Regions from separate parts of the Photobacterium satsumensis genome, predicted to be linked through region 3. Evidence: predicted binding sites of a transcription regulator. Region 3 holds the regulator's gene; each other region holds the start of a gene.

Region 1 (6,209 bases), on a different contig from region 3:
TATGTCCAGATGGAGAATTACAAAAACGCGATCCCGCCGGTCAAGCAGGCGATAGCGATGAGCCCGGCCCCGAGCGAGTCGTGGTACATGCTGCTGATGGCATCCCATTATGAACTGAAGCAATTCAAGAGTGTCGCCGGTGTACTGAAGACCCTGACATCAAAGTATCCGCACAAGAAACGGTACTGGATGCAGCTTTCAGGCGTCTATATGGAGCTAAACCAGGAGCGTAACTCACTGGCTACCTTGGAGAGCGCCTACAAGCTAGGACTGTTTGATGAAGAGAAAGAGTTCCTGCGCCTCGCTAATTTCCAGGCGTACCGCGGGATCCCTTACCGGGCAGCAAAAACACTGGAACAAGAGATGGCCAACGGCAATATCAGCAACACGGTCAAACACTGGAATAAACTCGCCAGCTTCTGGCAGCAGGCCAAAGAGCTGGACCGGGCCATTACGGCCTACCGTAGTGCCTACCAGCAAGAACCAACAGCCAACACCCAGCTGAAAATCGCCCGTTTGATGCTGCAGGCCCAGCAATATGGCCAAGCTACTGAGTTTGCCCTGCAACCAGCCCCCGGTGCCGAGTCGGGTGACAAGGCCGAGCTCGCCTACTTGCGCGGTATGGCCCACTTCGAGCTCAACCAGTTGGGTAGAGCACTCAAGGCAATGAAAGTCGCCGCCCAGTCCGAGGACATGAAAGGTGCGGCAGGGCCTTGGGTCACGTTCTTGCAAGATCAAGGGTAGCTCTATCGCCCCGGTCTAACCTTACCTGTAATTGGTGTGAGTCAGTCGCACTGTTTAGGGAAGCTACTGCTTAGCATTGGCTTTCCTTTTTTTATTCGCTACTTACCCGGCCGCTTTTACCCTGACATAAGCATACTGGCACGACTTCCTCGCATTATTCTCCATCCACCAGACCCGACTCCTGCGAAGCGACCTGCAATGCTATCTCGTCGGGCATTGTCAGCTGTTGGTACAATTGCCGCTCAGTCATATCGGCAATAACCGCTTGCTGGCCTTGTGCCAATGACCGCTTAAGCTCGTCGCTGTGGAACTGGCGTACCGTAGCAAGTGCCTGGTGCTTTTGATTGGTGAGCGATAGCTCGGTCTCTGCTTGCCAAGCAGCCTTATCCAGCTCGTCCGCGTATCCATAACCTGTGCTTAATAACAAACTACCCGCGACTATCAGCTTCACTATATTACGCATAATCTTTCCTCACCCTTCTCGTACTCTCACACGTTATTGTTGTAGTGCAGCATGCGTGCCAAAATTCAGCCATTATTATTCAATAGCTTAGAACCAAAGCAAAAGAAGAGGTAAGACACCTGTGGCATATTTGTTCGCATATTGGTCAATTTTGCCAGCATGAGGGAATAGAAAATCAGGCACAAAAAAGGCCGCTATCGCGACCTTTTTCCGGCACTCACATGCCATTGCTTTGCCCTGTTCATAGGGCTTTATCTATTGTTTCGCCACTCAGCGATTATTGTGCGGCAAGCCAAGCCGGCACATCAGCAACACTGTCTAGCACCGCATCTGCCAACTGCTCACCCTCATCGGTTACCGGCTTGCCAGTACGCACCAAGATTTTGGTACCGACTTCAGCCGCTTCGGCGGCTTTCATATCATCGGCCTTATCACCGATCATCACCGAGCTGGCCATATCAATCTTGAGGAAGTCACGGGCAGAGTTAAACATACCAGGCTTAGGTTTGCGGCATTCACAATCCTGAAGGTAATCACCTTTGCCTTCAGTCGGGTGATGCGGGCAGTAATAGATACCGTCGAACTCGACACCGTTGTCGACAAAATTCCAGTCCATCCACTCGGTCAGGGTCAGGAAATCATCCTCGGTAAACATCCCGCGGGCAATGCCAGACTGGTTGGTCACTAACACCAACATGTACCCCATCGCCTTAAGTTTCTTACAGGCTTCAAACACACCCTCGACATATTCAAAATCATCGGTAGTGTGGACATAGCCGTGATCGATGTTAATTACGCCATCACGGTCAATAAAAACTGCTGGTTTGGCCAAGCGTCAGCCCTCTGTCTCGCTGTATTCGTTATGCCCAAATTATGGCACGGCTGGCAACGGGATTCACCTGTTTCTATCAACCCCAGCAATAAGAGCAACATAGAATAGTCGCACTGCGATTATGGCTATAAAGCCATTTAGACGTCCAGACGTAAAAATATCTATTGACTTCATTTATATTAGCCCATAGCATCAAAGCCATAGATGCGATTGGCAGACAGACCTCAGGCATCAATAAAATAATGCAAATGCAATACACAACATAACAATATACCGGTCGCAGCCATTGATGGGCGTGCCCGTCATCAACACGGTATAGGATTTGGGAAAAACGATGATAGAAATAAACAGAGTCAATAAAGTCTTCTATCAAGGGGCCAAGGAGATCCACGCACTGCGTGATATCAACCTGACCATTGAGCAAGGCACCATCTTTGGAGTGATAGGTTCTTCCGGTGCCGGTAAAAGTACCCTGATCCGCTGCGTCAACCTGCTCGAGCGCCCAACAAGCGGTCATGTCATCGTTGATGGTATCGATCTCACCCAGCTCTCAAACCAAGAGCTGACCCAGGCGCGCCGCAAGATCGGCATGATCTTCCAGCACTTCAACCTGCTGTCTTCTCGCACTGTTTTCGACAATGTCGCGCTGCCCCTAGAGCTGGCAGGCACCAACAAAGCAGGCATAAAAACTAAAGTCGATGAACTGCTTGAACTGGTTGGTTTGGCCGACAAGAGCGAAACCTACCCGTCCAATTTGAGTGGCGGACAGAAGCAGCGTGTGGCAATTGCCCGTGCACTGGCCTCTGATCCCAAGGTACTCCTGTGTGACGAAGCCACCAGCGCCCTTGACCCAGCGACAACCCAATCTATTTTGACGCTGCTAAAGGAAATCAACCGCAAGCTCGAGCTGACGATTTTGCTGATCACCCACGAGATGGATGTGGTGAAAAGCATCTGCTCCGAAGTGGCGATCATCGGTGACGGTGAGCTGGTCGAGAAAGGGCCGGTCGGCGATATCTTTGCCCACCCGAAAACCGAGCTCGCGCGTGACTTTATCCGCTCTACCCTGGATCTTTCTATTCCTGAAGACTACCGCACACGCATGGTGGAAACCCGTGTTGCGAACAGCTACCCGCTGATCCGCCTTGAGTTTACCGGCGCCTCGGTTGATGCTCCGCTTATCTCGCAAGTGGCTCGCGAGTTCAATATTGATATCAGCATTTTAAGCTCAGACATGGACTACGCCGGCGGCGTCAAGTTCGGCCTGATGCTCGCTGAATTCTTCGGCACCGAGCAAGCGGCTGACCAAGCCATTAACTTCCTTCGCGATCACAAAGTAAATGTAGAGGTATTGGGCTATGTTGCTTGATTCAATTACCACCTGGTGGACCCAGAACGAACGTTTGGTTGATCTGCTTATCGATGCCCTTGGTCAAACCCTGATCATGGTCTTTGCCTCTGGCCTTATAGGCTTTTTGATCGGGATCCCTGTCGGCGTTGCCCTGCACTTAACCAAAGCAAACGGCCTACTGGCCAACCCTGCAGTTAATAAAGTGCTGGGTATTGTGACCAATATTGGCCGCTCCATTCCCTTTATCATCTTGCTGGTAGCGATAATTCCATTTACCCGCTTCGTGGTTGGCAGCTCTATCGGCACCGCAGCGGCGATTGTGCCATTGACCGTCGGCGCGATCCCTTTCATTGCCCGTCTCGTCGAAGGGGCATTGCTAGAAGTCCCTACCGGTTTGGTGGAAGCTGCACAGGCGATGGGCGCAACCCCACGCCAAATCATTACCAAGGTACTGCTACCAGAAGCCCTGCCGGGCATTTTCAACGCCGTAACCATCACTCTAGTGACCTTGGTCAGCTACTCGGCGATGGCTGGTACTGTCGGTGGCGGCGGCTTGGGTGACGTCGGTATCCGTTACGGCTACCAGCGCTTTGACGGTACCGTCATGCTGATTACGGTCGTGATGCTGGTCATACTGGTTCAGATCATCCAGTCCACCGGTGACCATCTGGTCAAGCGCTTCGACCACAGATAACGAGTGACACAGACAACAAGTAACACTGTTAACAGACAATATTCCATCTAGTATTACGGAAAACCCCAGTTTTTAAGGAGAAGTAACATGGCTTTTAATTTGAAGAATTTGTTCGCCGTCGCCGGTTTGGCATCAGCATTGGTCCTGACAGGCTGTGGCGAGAAAGAAGCTGTCGTTGATAGCAGCAAAGTTAAAATTGGGGTAATGGCAGGGGCTGAAGAGCAAGTCGCAGAGATTGCTGCACAAGAAGCCAAGGAAAAATACGGTCTTGATGTTGAGCTGATCGCCTTCACGGATTACGTATCGCCAAACGCAGCACTGGAAGAAGGCTCTATCGATGCCAACGCCTTCCAGCACAAGCCATACCTTGACCAGCAAATCACTGACCGCGGCTACAAGTTTGCCGTTGCCGGGAACACCTTCGTTTACCCGATTGCTGGCTACTCAAGCAAAATCGAATCAGTTGACGAGCTAAAAGACGGCGATCAAATCGCAGTACCAAACGATCCAACTAACCTTGGCCGCTCTCTGCTACTGCTTGAGCAACAGGGCCTACTGAAGCTGAAAGAAGGTGCAGGCCTAACGGCAACAGTATTGGACATCGTTGAAAATCCAAAAGGTCTAAAAATTGTTGAGCTAGAAGCTGCCCAGCTACCTCGTTCTCTGGACGATGTGCAACTAGCTATCATTAACACGACCTATGCCAGCAGCATCAACCTAACGCCAGAGCGTGATGGTGTCTTTGTTGAAGACAAAGAATCACCATATGTGAACCTGATTGTTGCCCGTGAAGACAATGTCAACGCAGAAAACGTACAGACCTTCATCAAGGCTTACCAGTCAGACGTTGTATACGAAGCTGCAAAAGAAATCTTCCAAGGTGGCGTCGTTAAAGGTTGGTAATTTACCTTCTCGATATGGCTATTCGCCCAACCTAGAAATTAATAAGCCCCTCCAGTGAGGGGCTTATTGCTTCTTCCTGTATATATCTAACCATCTGCTATTTTTTCTTTTTCACCCTACCCTGTACCGCTTTAAGACGCGGGTTCGACTTACAGATAACATAGACTCGACCACGACGCTTAATGACTTGGCAATCACGCTGACGATTCTTCGCACTTTTTAAAGAGCTCAGTACTTGCATTTTAATTCCTTACTTTTGACCAAACTGACCAAACCGACGGTTTAAGTTGGCCATTCGACCTTCGGTGCTGATCACACCCTTGCGGTTATGTTATAACATAACACCTGATAGCAATTCTCATCAAACTCTAATTGACTTTTTTATGGTATTTTCTGCATCAAATGAATCAGGACACTATCGACATGAGCTATCAAATTGAACCTATCGGCGTTGTCCGTTCCCCTTACAAAGAAAAGTTTGCCGTGCCCCGTCAGCCCGGGCTGGTACCCAGCGCCCGCTCCGAAATCATTCTGCAAGGCGAAGCCAATGCCTTGGAAGCGGTTCGCGGACTGGAGCAGTTCAGCCACCTGTGGTTACTCTTTTTATTTGATCAAAACCTGGAAGCTGGGTGGCGCCCAACCGTCAGGCCTCCCCGCTTGGGCGGCAACGAGCGCATCGGGGTGTTTGCCAGCCGGGCCACCTTCCGCCCTAACGGTATTGGTATGTCGGCTGTCGAGCTGATCGGCGTACGCCAGCAAGGCAGTGATGTCATTATCGAGCTCGGCGGGGTCGACCTGGTTGACGGTACGCCAATCGTCGATATCAAACCCTATATCCCATACTCCGATAGCCTCCCCGAAGCCCATGGCGGCTTTGCCGATGGTGAGCCTGCTACCCTGCCCGTGGTCTTTACCGAAAAGGCCGAGAGCCAATTCACAGGTAAGCAATTAGCCCGACAGCGCGCGGTCATTGAAGAAGTGTTGGCCCAAGACCCCCGCCCAGCCTACAAAAAAGGCAAAGCAGACGCCAAGGAGTATGCGGTTCACCTGTTCGACTACAATGTAAAATTTACCGTCAACACCGACGCAGTCACCGTTACGGCTCTGGATAAGTCGCGAGAAATATAGCCCTGGTTATTTAAATCCATGGAAATTCCTGTTCCGCGCAACCCAATCTCTTTGGCTAACGGCCAATGGGCTGGTAGTATATGCGGTTACCGCC
Region 2 (6,209 bases), on a different contig from region 3:
CCAAGTAATTGGTAATCTAGAAACTCGGTACACCTTTCAATTTTGCTAAGGTAGGCTGCTATGAAAAATATCGCATTAATTATTGTCGGGCTATTTATTGCTAATTCAGCTGTCGCTTACGAACTTCAAGGCCGTAATGACAACAGTCAAGTATCACCGCAAAAAGTAGAATATCAACATTCCAATTATGTCCCAACCAGCAAAGAGCTACAGGGGCAAAGTGAGAGAACGCATTTCCCTAAGCTAAAAACAAAGTTCACCAAGTCAGAATACAAACCTAGCTTTGATGACATCAAAGGACGCTCTTAAATAAATCAAAGCCCCCAGAGTCAACAACTCCGAGGGCTTTGGCTAGTTATAAGATTTAACTACACGACTTTTGATTGATACTGCTCACGCAGTGTTTTCGCAGCTTCAACCATATTCGTCAGAGCTTCCTCTGTTTCTTCCCAGCTTCGCGTTTTCAATCCACAATCAGGGTTGATCCATAATCTTTCAGCCGGAATTTGCGCTTCAGCCTTTTCGACCAATTCAATAACCTGTTCAACCGTTGGGATGTTCGGTGAGTGGATATCATAAACACCAGGGCCAATCTCATTCGGGTAATCAAACGCTTCAAAGGCTTTGAGCAATTCCATATCAGAACGTGATGTCTCAATAGTGATCACATCCGCATCTAGCGCAGCCACGGATTCAATCATGTCGTTGAATTCGCTATAACACATATGGGTATGTATCTGTGTTTTGGGCTCGGCACTGGCAGCAGAAATCTTGAACGCTTTCACCGCCCAGTCCAAATACTCTTGCCATTGGCTGGCCTTTATTGGCATCCCTTCTCGAATAGCTGGCTCATCGATCTGGATGATCTTAATCCCTTTCTCTTGTAAATCAGCCACTTCATCCCGCAATGCCAATGCTATCTGATTGGCGATCGCTTCTCGGCTAAGATCCTCACGCGGGAACGTCCACCCCAAAATAGTCACAGGACCGGTGAGCATCCCCTTTACAGGCTTATCCGTTAATGACTGGGCATACTGCGACCAAGAAACCGTCATCGGTGCAGAGCGATAGATATCAGAGACAATCACCGCAGGTTTCACGCACCGTGAGCCATAACTTTGTACCCAGCCAAAGCGGGTCGCTGCAAAGCCTTCGAGCAACTCTGCGAAGTATTCCACCATGTCATTACGCTCAGCCTCACCATGCACCAAGACATCAAGGTCTAGCTTGTTTTGGCGCTCAATTGCATCACCAATATGGCCCTTCATCGCTGAGACATAATCCTGTTCATTCAGGCGGCCCGCTTTGAAATCTCGGCGCTGAGTACGGATTTCATTGGTTTGCGGAAATGAGCCAATAGTTGTTGTCGGCAGCAAAGGTAACCCTAGGGATTGACGCTGCTGACGAGCACGCTCTTCATAAGGCTGCTTACGCTCTGCCAATACATCAGTAATTGCCGCACTGCGTTGACGCACCTGTTCATTGTTCACCAAAGCACTGGTGGCACGGGCTTTGATCGGTGCACTGTAGTGAGCACACTCTTCAATGGCGATTTCGTTACCATCAATGGCTTGAGCCAGCAGAGTCAGTTCACGGCACTTTTGCTTGGCAAATGCCAGCCATTGTCGTACTTCTGGATCCACATCCGTTTCTAAGTCTAGGTCCATTGGACTATGAAGAAGTGAACACGACGAGGCTAACCACAGGCGTTCTGCTAATTTCGCTTTGACCGGATTAAGGCGTTCTAACAGCGCGTTCAGATCAGCACGCCACACATTTCGGCCATTAACTACACCGGCGGATAGTACCCAGTGCTCAGGCAAACGCTCTACCACTTCATCCAACTGCTCAGGAGCCGCTGAGATATCAATATGCAAACCATCGACATTGAGTTTGGTGATGGCGTCCAGTTGATGAGTAATATTGTCAAAATATGTGGTTAGTAGCAGCTTTGGTGCACCATGCAACACTTGGTAAGCGATCTTGAATGAGTCAGCCCACTCTTTGGGTAGCTCTAATGCCAACGACGGCTCATCAATTTGCACCCACTCTATTCCTAATGTCGCTAACTTATTGAGGATCTGCTGATAAGCCGCTAGTAGTCTTGGTAATAATGAAAGCCTATCGAAGTCCGCTTCTTTTTCCTTGCCAAGCCATAGGTAAGAAATTGGCCCTAGTAACACCGGTTTCACTTTGTGGCCCGCTTTTTTTGCTTCGGCGATTTCCTCAAAAAGCTGCGGCCAGCTAACCGTAAATTCATCATCGGCACTGAATTCCGGCACAATGTAGTGGTAGTTGGTATTGAACCACTTGGTCATATCGGATGCTGCACACGCACAACCTGTTGGTGCTTTACCTCTAGCGACTCGAAACAAGGTATCGAGGTCAGGAAAACCGTTTCGGTGGCGCTTCGGCAAATGGCCTAACAGCATGCTGGTGCCCAGTACATGATCATACCAAGCAAAATCACCGACAGTGACGACATCTAACCCAGCTCCTGATTGCTCTCCCCAGTGGCGGTGACGCAGCAAGCTTCCCACTTCCTTCAGTTCAGCTTGTGAAATTTCACCTCGCCAGTATTTTTCCTGGGCAAACTTTAGCTCGCGCTGGCTGCCAATACGCGGATAACCCAAAATATGTGTTGTTGTTTTTACAGTCATTATTTTTCCGTCCCAGTATTCTTTGTCGTTGTTGACATAACAATGGCCTAGCCACTGAGCATGAGCAATTTCTAATCACTAATGTTTATCTTGAATAAAATTCATATGACAAGCTATGCTTAAAACTGCATTTGGACGTCTAGATGTTTACACCGCCATGTTTTACAGATACAGTAAATGCTGCGAGTTAAGGAATGCATCGCCACGATAGATAGAGGAAAAGATTTGATTGAGATTAAGCACTTAAGAACGCTAACGGTATTGCGAGATACCGGTTCACTGACAGCCACTGCAAACACGTTGTGCCTAACGCAATCAGCTCTGTCTCACCAGCTGAAAGATTTGGAACAGCGGCTAGGCAGCCAGCTTTTTCTGCGTAAGACCCGGCCGGTAAAATTCACCGCAGAAGGCGATATTTTACTGCGACTTGCTGATGACCTTTTCCCTCGCCTAGCCCAGGCTGAACATGAACTTGCCAGCCTCAAAGAAGATACCAATGGCCGACTCCATATGGCTATCGAGTGTCACTCTTGCTTCCAGTGGTTAATGCCTGCCTTGAAGGAATACCAAAATCATTGGCCTAATGTTACGTTGGATTTTTCATCCGGTTTTGGTTTCGAACCGTTACCCGCGCTCGGTGCCGGTGAGCTAGATCTCGTCATTACTTCGGATATCCAGGCTCGCAGTGACATTCATTTCGAACCCCTGTTTGACTTTGAAATGCGCTTGATCGTTGCCCCACAATCTCCACTGGCATCTAAAGACATTATTTATCCTGAAGATTTGGCCCATGAAACCATGCTGAGCTATCCCGTTCAGCGAAGCCGGCTTGATGTCGTGAAGCACTTCATGCAACCGGCCGGTATTGAACCTGCCAACTGGAAACAAGCCGACAATACCCTGATGCTGATCCAAATGGTGTCAGCGGGCTTAGGCGTTGCTGCATTACCTAACTGGGCAGTATTTGACTTTGCGCGGCAAGGGCTCATTGTCAGCAAGCCATTAGGGGATGGTCTATGGCGGCGACTGTTTGCCGCGATCAGAGCACAAGAGCGTGAAAGGCACTATTTATCGGCATTTTTTGCTACCGCTAAACAGCAATGCCAAACCCACTTGGAAGGGATCAAGGCTGCATAGTGGCGCTTAATGCCATTGCAGCCTAATGATGATATTGAGTAGTTTTACTTAAATTGGTTATTGATTGGATCGTAATGGTAGCCCAAGTCTTCCATTTTCTGGTTCAGCTCATTGAAATCGAGTTCATAGCGGCTGACCAGCTCTTCGACCGTCGAACACTCAAGGCGTAATCGCTCATTCACGATACCGAGAACGATATTGCCATCCATGTTCAAAAGATTATTAATCTCCATACTGCCTACCCCTCGGTAAGTATTCACTCATGAATAAGCATAGACAGAATGAGGCGGAAAGAAAAAGCGCCGCCTCACATTTCGTCAATCGTTACAAAATCATGGTCATCTGCATGTTGGCCGACAGCATTAAAATCCCCGCCGCAATCACCAACTGCCAACGGTTGACTGTTTTCCCGGTCAATAAGTGCATTGACCACACCAGTAGGCCTGCAACAAGCAAGACGAGTGACGCCACAACGTTAGTTGTTAGCGATGCCAACTGGCTTTCATCGAACTGGTAAGCAAGCCATAACAAACAAAGCACGCTCACCATCGCACTGATAAAACCAGCGAAAGGCAGCAAACGGTGAAAAGCCTGAAGCCGGGTTCTGGCTTGGGTCAGGAGAAGGTGCGCGAGCAATGAGCCAAACAACGCAACACTCACTAAGCTCATTACTGCCACGGGTAATGTCAGCGTAAGTAGCATCGAAAACCATACGAAGAAAGCCAGTACATTTGCCACATAGAAAACGTTTAGGGGGCCTGCATCACGTGTTTTCCCCGTTTTGACCTTAAGGGTAAAATACCCCAAAGCACCCAATGGTAAAAACGCATATGGCTGGAACAGTGCAACCACCAACCATCCTAATAGCAAAACCGGCAGAGTTTTATGTACCCTTCCCCGCTGCCCCGGGCAAATCTCTCCCTTAGTGAGTACCAGGGTTAACACCAGCTGGGCGCCAAGCAAAGCTGGGATCAGAAAAATTAAAGCTGTGTTCATGGGATAATCTTGATAAGGCAAAACAAAGTGCGGGGATGATAGCAATTACCCAGTTCGATACCAACAATGAAAAAGCCATATTCATTGCGTGGCTGATTTTTACGTCAGTCGCATTGTTAACCAAACTAGGCATAAGTGGCTTATTTTTTGGATCAATATCACTGAATGGCAAATGCCACTGTGGAATAATAGCGGTATATGGCAATCAAGGATCAATAGCGGTTTGGATCTATGACTAACGGGAATTAGCAAGGGCAATCGCTATTATGACATCTTCACTGCACTCATATCTAAAAAAACTCAAGCTTTACATCCCTGATCTTTGGAGTGCCAGCGCCCATTCCACCAGTTTTAAAAATACCCGCAGTGGCTACCTTCGCAGTCGAATCACAATGCTATCTTCGGTATGGGGAAGCTTGGTGATCCTATGGTTACCCTTTGACTTATTGTTTCTGGCTCAAACGCATACTTTCCAAATAGCGAGTGCCCGGCTGCTATTAGGCGGATTCCTCCTCTCGCTTGCCTGGCTGAACCACCGGCATACTACCCTCCGGCGTGCTCAATGGTATATGGGCTTGATGGTTGCCAGCATCAATATGTTCTACTTGTATACCTCTTGGGTGCTTGACTTCCCGACGGTATACAGCGGCTTTGTCTATGGCTATACCCTATTGCCTATTATCCATGTCGCTATTTTGACTATTCTCCCTGTCACGTTAAAAGAAAGCCTTTGCATGTTGGCAGTGACCGCGCTGACACAACTGTTGGTCGATTACTTGGCTGGACATCTGATGAGCCCTGAGAATATTGCCAGTTACTGGCTGCAGAACGTCTTGGCACTGATGGTCATTTGGTCGCAGTTATCAAAGCTTCATATGCTTATGCGGCTGTACCGGCAAGCCACTCTCGACCCCCTTACTGGCATCTATAACCGTAGAATGCTATTGCAACTCGCCGATAAACACTTGGCCGCCTGTGTACAAAAGAAACAACCTTTCTCAGTGATGTTGTTTGATATTGACCGCTTCAAGCGCATTAACGATGCCTGGGGACACGGTGTTGGCGATAAGGTATTGAAAGAATTTGCCAGCTTCATGCAAGAGCGTATTCGTAAAACCGACCTTTTCGGCCGTTTCGGCGGCGAAGAGTTTATTATCTTTTTACCCAACTGTACTGCTTGCGATGCCGAAAATATTGCGGAGCGAATGCTGTCACGTATCCGCGCCTTAGAAGTAGAAACAGGTATTAATAATACCGCCATCTCATTTACCACCAGCATTGGCATATCCAACTATAGTGACAGTGACTCCCTGTCATCGCTCATTGAGCGGGCCGACAGAGCGTTGTATGACTGCAAAGACGCAGGCAGAGACTGTTTCCGCTTCCATCCAATTGACTACCTTCCCAACCTCTGCG
Region 3 (6,209 bases):
ATAAATCATTCCTGTAGAGACTTTAGCTGGATGAATGGTTATGCCTGGGTAAATACGCCGCATAACCACCCACACCCCAGCATATACCACTTGCCTCACATTCCGATATATCCCCACACCGAAGGCATTTACAGCATCGAAGCCAAACGGTTGATATCCGATAACAAGGCACCAGCCGTCACATCTCGACCAGCACCCGGACCACGGATCACCAATGGGTTATCACGGTACCAGTGGCTTTCGATGGCAAAAATATTATCGCACGGCAGCAAATTGGCCAGAGCATGCTCACGAGGCAGTGCCTCTATCCCCACCGCCGCCTTACCATGGCGATCCAAGCGGGCAATGTAGCGCAGCACTTTCTCTTCTCTCTGAGCCTTGCGCAGACGCTCATGCAGCAGTTCATCAAGCTCCGCAGCCTGCTCGAAGAAATCATCCACGCCAAGCGTCGACAGCGAATTGGGCACCAAGGTTTCAACCTTGACCTGCTCGGGCTCAAGCGACAAACCCGATTCACGCGCCAAAATCACCAGTTTGCGCATCACATCGCTGCCATCCAAATCATGGCGAGGATCCGGTTCGGTCAGGCCCTGCTGCCAAGCCAGCTCGACCAGCTGCGAGAACGGCACCGAGCCATCATACTGCTGGAACAGCCAAGACAAGGTACCGGAGAAAATCCCCGACAAGGCGATGATCTCATCGCCGCTCTCACGTAAATCACGTACCGTATGGTTGACCGGTAGCCCAGCACCAACGGTGGCGTTGTAGAGCCAGAAACGGCTGCTCTTGGCAAAGGCATCAATCACTTGGTGGTAATCCTCGCCAGACGCCGAGCCCGCCACTTTGTTGGCTGAAATCAGGTGTAGCCCTGACTCTGCTACCTGCGGGTAACGCGCAGCCAGTTCGCTGCTGGCTGTCACATCCAGCACCATCACATCATCATAGGTATGGTGGGCCAGCACCGAGAGCCAATCTCCATCGGTTTGGTCATATCCAACCGACTCATCATCAAACGCATTATGAGCCCGGCCGGCATCAATACCGTCAAAATCAATCCAGTGACGACGGCTATCAACCACCCCGATCAAGGTAAAACTCATGCCGTGACGCTTCTCCAGCGTCGCCTTCTCACTCTCGAACAACTCCAGCCAGCGACTACCGATATTGCCCTTGCCACAGAGGACGAGACCAATACGTTTCTGGGCCTGGAACAAACTCTGGTGGATCCCCTGGATCAAGCTGTCAGTATCGGCCTTGCGCAGCACAGCAACGAGGCTCAAGCCCGATTCAGACTCGGCAATAAACTCCAACGCCTGACCTTTGAGCTGCTGATAGAACCCATAGCAATGGACGGCATTGTTCACCACCCCGGCGCCCACTGCCGCCACCAACGAGAAGCCCTCACGTAAGCGCAACTCCGCGGCAATGCCGCTGTCCTGCAGCTGGGCCAATACGCTATTTACAACCTCGGCGGTATAAGCCAGCTGCACCCGACCTTTATCCGGTTCAAAACAGCTGGCAAGCGGCTGCAATTGAGTACGCTGCAGGAAACGCTCGATATCAGTAGCGATAGGCGCAAAATCATGAGCCCGGGTCACCGACAGCTCAATCAGGCACACCTCATCGAGCGAAGTAATGATCTTAGCGCCGCGCCCTGAGGCCAGTACTCGCTCAACCCGGGTCGAGCCCTGCTCCGGCTGATGACTGCAGCGCAGGGTCAGGTCTATTGCACTTTGGGCAACCGGCTGCAAGGTACGGCTATGCAATACCGGTGCCGCCAAACGGGCCAGTTCACTGGCCTCATCAAGACGTAACAGTGGCAGCAGGCAGGCATCGGCCACCTTACGCGGATCCGCACTGTAAACACCCGCAACATCACTCCAGATAGTGACCCGATCAACATCGGCCAGCGCCCCAATCACCGTTGCCGAATAATCAGAGCCATTTCGACCGAGCAGTACAGTCTCGCCAGTACCGCTCTGGGCCATGAAGCCGGTGATCACCACCCGCTGCTGGCTATATTGTGCCAGCTGCGCCTTGAGCAGCGGTCGTGACTGTGCACGGTCAACTTCCGGCTGTGCCGAACACTCAGCACGCAGGAAGCAACGAGAGTCCAAGCTCACCGCAGGCAATTGCTGTTTGCTCAGCAAAGCAGCCAACAAACGGGCTGACCACAACTCGCCGTGCCCCAGCACCTTAGCTTGCTCGGCTTCATCCCGGGGCTTTTCCGCCAGGCTTGATAACTCGCCCAGCTCTAGGTGCAGCTGGGTCAGCAGTTCATCGGCCGTCTCACCGTCTAGCAACGACTCAATCAGTGTCTGCTGGAAGCTACGTAAGGACTGCAGAGCTTCATGGGCCTGACGGCCATCTTTATCCAACAGTTCAAGCCACTCAATCAAACCGTTAGTCGTCTTGCCAGCCGCCGACACCACCACTAAATCGTTATCGCTCGAGTATTCCCGCAAAATGTCAGCCACCCGTAGATAGCACTCGGGATCAGCCAAGCTACTGCCCCCGAACTTATGCAGTTGACGTGCAAAAGAAACGCTCATTTAGGCCACCTCCGAGGCTTTATTGAAAGCCTGCTCAAGATCAGCAATCAAATCTTCAGGATCCTCAAGGCCTACCGACAGCCTTAACAGCGACGGCTTCAAACCCGCTTCGGCCTGGGCTTCATCCGACATCGCACGGTGTGTCATGCTGGCAGGGTGACAAATCAAGCTCTCGGTCCCGCCTAATGATTCCGCCAATGAGAAACAGTTTAGCTCTTTTACAAACACTTCCAGCTGCGCCATACCGCCAGCCATTTCAAAGCTCAGCATCGCCCCGAAGCCCTTTTGCTGCTTGAGAGCAATGGCATGGCCCGGATGCTCAGGCTGGCTCGGGTGGTAAATGTTGCCAACCAGTGGCTGTTGCTGCAGGTAGGCCAAGATCTGGCGGCTATTTTCTTCATGCATCCGCATTCTTGGTGCCAGGGTCCGCAGCCCCCGCAATGTCATATAGGCATCGAATGGCGCCCCGGTCGCACCGATACAGTTTGCCCACCAGGCAATCTCTTCTGCGTGCGCTTCTAACTTGGAGATCAGCACGCCACCGACCACATCCGAATGACCATTAATGTATTTGGTGGTGGAGTGAACAACAAAATCGGCGCCCAGCGCGATAGGCTGCTGGAGGATCGGAGACAGGAAAGTATTGTCGACAGCCACCAGCGATCCGGCCTGCTTGGCTGCTACACAGAGTTCTGCCACATCAACCACACGCAGCAGCGGGTTGGATGGTGTTTCGACCCAGATCAACTTGGGCTGCAATGTCAATGCTTCGGCCACTGCAGTCGGATCGGTCTGATCAATAAAACGGACCTTGAAGTCGCCCTTTGCTGCGCGGGTGTTGAACAGTCGGTAAGTACCGCCATAGCAGTCGTGCGGGGCAATAATCAAATCTTCAGGACCAATCAATGCTGAAGCAAGCAAGTTGATTGCCGCCGTACCGCAGTTGGTCACGACCGCGCCCGCGCCCCCCTCGAGCTCAGCCAGCGCATCGGCCAACGTGTTGCGGGTTGGGTTGCCAGAACGGGAGTAATCATATTGCGGCACCTCTCCTAATTGCGAGAAGCTATAGGTTGAGGTTAAATAGAGAGGGGGAACCACAGCATTGTACTGGGTATCGGATTCGATGCCGGTGCGAACAGCGACGGTGGCTAGCTTCTTGTCACTCATAATTACTTTCCTTGTCAGGGCGGCCCTGCTGAATAACTTTTATGCAACAACATAACCACAAACGAAGAGGACGTCAACACTTCTAGACGTCTATATGTCTTTGCTTATGGCAGTAAATCCCGCTAAAATTCAGGCATACTATATTTCTTCACTTTTATATCGCTGAGAAGGTAAAAAATGGCAGAGTGGAATGGCGAATACATCAGCCCTTACGCGGAACACGGTAAGAAAAACGAGCAAGTCAAAAAAATTACAGTTTCGATTCCATTAAAGGTTCTGAAAATCCTGACAGATGAACGTACTCGTCGCCAGGTCAACAACTTGCGCCACGCTACCAACAGTGAACTACTGTGCGAGGCCTTCCTGCATGCCTATACCGGTCAGCCACTGCCGACCGACGACGATATCCGTAAGGACCGTCCGGACGATCTTCCAGCCGAAGCCAAGGCCCTAATGGAAGAAATGGGGATCACATACGAAGACATTAACGAGTAGCCCCAAGCCAATACCACTTAGGTCAACAAGACGACTTGGTCAATAATACCGACAAATTATGACGAAAAAAAACCAGCCATACGGCTGGTTTTTTTGCACTACGTGGTGCGAAGCAATTACTTCTCTTCCATATAACCAACAGGCATATCGATTCGCGCAACGCCCGAGTCTACCGCAGCTTGCGCAACCGCCTTGGCAACACGTGGCAACAGGCGTGGATCCATCGGTTTAGGAATAATGTACTCTGTACCGAACTCAAGCTTGTCGGCACCTGCTGCCGCAACCACTTCGGCTGGTACCGGCTCTTTTGCCAGTGAGCGAATAGCGTCAACGGCAGCCAGCTTCATCTCGTCATTGATTTCGCTCGCGCGAACATCCAGCGCACCACGGAAGATGAACGGGAAACAGATAACATTGTTCACCTGGTTCGGGTAGTCCGAGCGGCCAGTACCCATGATCAAATCATCACGAACGGCATGAGCCAACTCAGGCTTGATTTCAGGATCCGGATTAGAACACGCAAATACCACAGGCTTGTCAGCCATCAGTTTCAGTGATTCCGGCGCCAGCAGATCGGGGCCCGATACGCCGACAAAGATATCCGCACCTTCAATCACATCTTCCAGCGTACGCTTGTCGGTGTTGTTGGCAAACAGCTGCTTATATTCATTGATATCGTCACGACGGGTGTGGATCACACCTTTGCGGTCAAGCATGTAGATTTTCTCACGCTGGGCACCACACTTGATCAGTAGCTCCATACACGCCACAGCTGCAGCGCCAGCACCCAAACAGACAATGACTGCTTCGTTGATTTTCTTGCCTTGCAACTCAAGCGCATTGAGCATCCCCGCCGCAGTCACAATCGCCGTACCATGCTGATCATCATGGAAGACCGGCACATGACAGCGTTCGATCAGGCGCTTTTCGATTTCAAAACAGTCCGGCGCCTTGATATCTTCCAGGTTGATCCCGCCAAATGTATCGGCAATATTCGCCACCGTATCGACAAACTCATCGATAGTACGGTGCTTTACTTCGATATCAATCGAGTCCAGGCCAGCAAAGCGTTTGAACAACAGTGCTTTACCTTCCATGACAGGTTTTGAAGCCAATGGACCCAGGTTACCCAAGCCAAGGATAGCGGTACCGTTGGTGATCACCGCGACCATATTGCCCTTACCGGTGTACTTGTAGACATTCTCTGAGTTTTGCGCGATTTCACGCACCGGCTCAGCCACACCAGGGCTGTAAGCAAGTGCCAGATCTTCTACGGTATTAGCCGGCTTGGTGAGTTCAACGGCGATTTTTCCTGGTACTGGGTAAGCATGGTAATCAAGGGCCTGCTGGCGAAAATCTTCAGACATAGTGTTCGAAATCCTGACTGGAGGTGACTTTATTTTGTAATTTGGACATAGATCATATTCTATGGCAGCACAAAATCCTAGCACCGAACATCTGGTCGATCCAATGATTCCCAGACTGAATGCCCAAGGAGTATGGGGAATATAGCGTCTTCGGTGATAACTATAGGAGGGAATCGCCAACATCGCTGGCAGTGGAATGCAGATAGGGAAGAAAGCAGGCTAAACTATGGCATAAAAAATGGGCATAAAAAAAGGGATGCTTGCGCATCCCCTTTTTCGACATTCATCTGGCAATTACTTGCTAGAAAGCGCACCGAAACGCTTGTTGAATTTGTCGATACGGCCACCAGAGCTAACCTGACGCTGCTTACCAGTGTAGAAAGGGTGACACTTGTCGCATACATCTAGGTTGATGTCTTTACCCATAGTAGAGTTAAATACGAAAGTGTTGCCGCAAGAACAACGAGCGTTTACTGCAGTGTACTCTGGGTGAATACCTTGTTTCATGGGATAACCTCAAAAGTAAGGCCGTGTCGCTCTCCCGATCCAAAGCCGGGCACCACACGTCGTTAAAAAATATACGTAACGGCTGAACTGCCAATACGCCAAATTAGGCGGCGTATAGTAA

What was found. Region 3 encodes MetJ, which represses methionine synthesis genes. Its sites were predicted from a motif close to TTAGACNTNTANANGTCTAA; they were not measured.
Region 1: metN (methionine ABC transporter ATP-binding protein MetN) is a predicted target of MetJ. The motif match lies at 2,177-2,196, and genes of this name have one in related genera.
Region 2: metE (5-methyltetrahydropteroyltriglutamate--homocysteine S-methyltransferase) is a predicted target of MetJ. The motif match lies at 2,792-2,811, and genes of this name have one in related genera.

Annotation. Positions count from the first base shown of each region.
Region 1 is NZ_JAKJSK010000018.1:15,552-21,760, forward strand. Features, by position in the region: gene L4D79_RS26550 (tetratricopeptide repeat protein) at 1-744, shown strand, start outside; gene L4D79_RS26555 (hypothetical protein) at 899-1,207, opposite strand; gene gmhB (D-glycero-beta-D-manno-heptose 1,7-bisphosphate 7-phosphatase) at 1,485-2,039, opposite strand; gene metN (methionine ABC transporter ATP-binding protein MetN) at 2,374-3,408, shown strand; gene L4D79_RS26570 (methionine ABC transporter permease) at 3,398-4,084, shown strand; gene L4D79_RS26575 (MetQ/NlpA family lipoprotein) at 4,172-4,987, shown strand; gene ykgO (type B 50S ribosomal protein L36) at 5,085-5,228, opposite strand; gene tsaA (tRNA (N6-threonylcarbamoyladenosine(37)-N6)-methyltransferase TrmO) at 5,411-6,115, shown strand.
Region 2 is NZ_JAKJSK010000007.1:265,380-271,588, reverse strand. Features, by position in the region: gene L4D79_RS12945 (hypothetical protein) at 61-309, shown strand; gene metE (5-methyltetrahydropteroyltriglutamate--homocysteine S-methyltransferase) at 369-2,660, opposite strand; gene metR (HTH-type transcriptional regulator MetR) at 2,886-3,797, shown strand; gene L4D79_RS12930 (DUF4250 domain-containing protein) at 3,842-4,030, opposite strand; gene L4D79_RS12925 (hypothetical protein) at 4,122-4,793, opposite strand; gene L4D79_RS12920 (GGDEF domain-containing protein) at 5,060-6,209, shown strand, end outside.
Region 3 is NZ_JAKJSK010000011.1:52,714-58,922, forward strand. Features, by position in the region: gene L4D79_RS21495 (bifunctional aspartate kinase/homoserine dehydrogenase II) at 129-2,552, opposite strand; gene L4D79_RS21500 (O-succinylhomoserine (thiol)-lyase) at 2,553-3,719, opposite strand; gene metJ (met regulon transcriptional regulator MetJ) at 3,897-4,214, shown strand; gene L4D79_RS21510 (malic enzyme-like NAD(P)-binding protein) at 4,331-5,581, opposite strand; gene rpmE (50S ribosomal protein L31) at 5,876-6,088, opposite strand.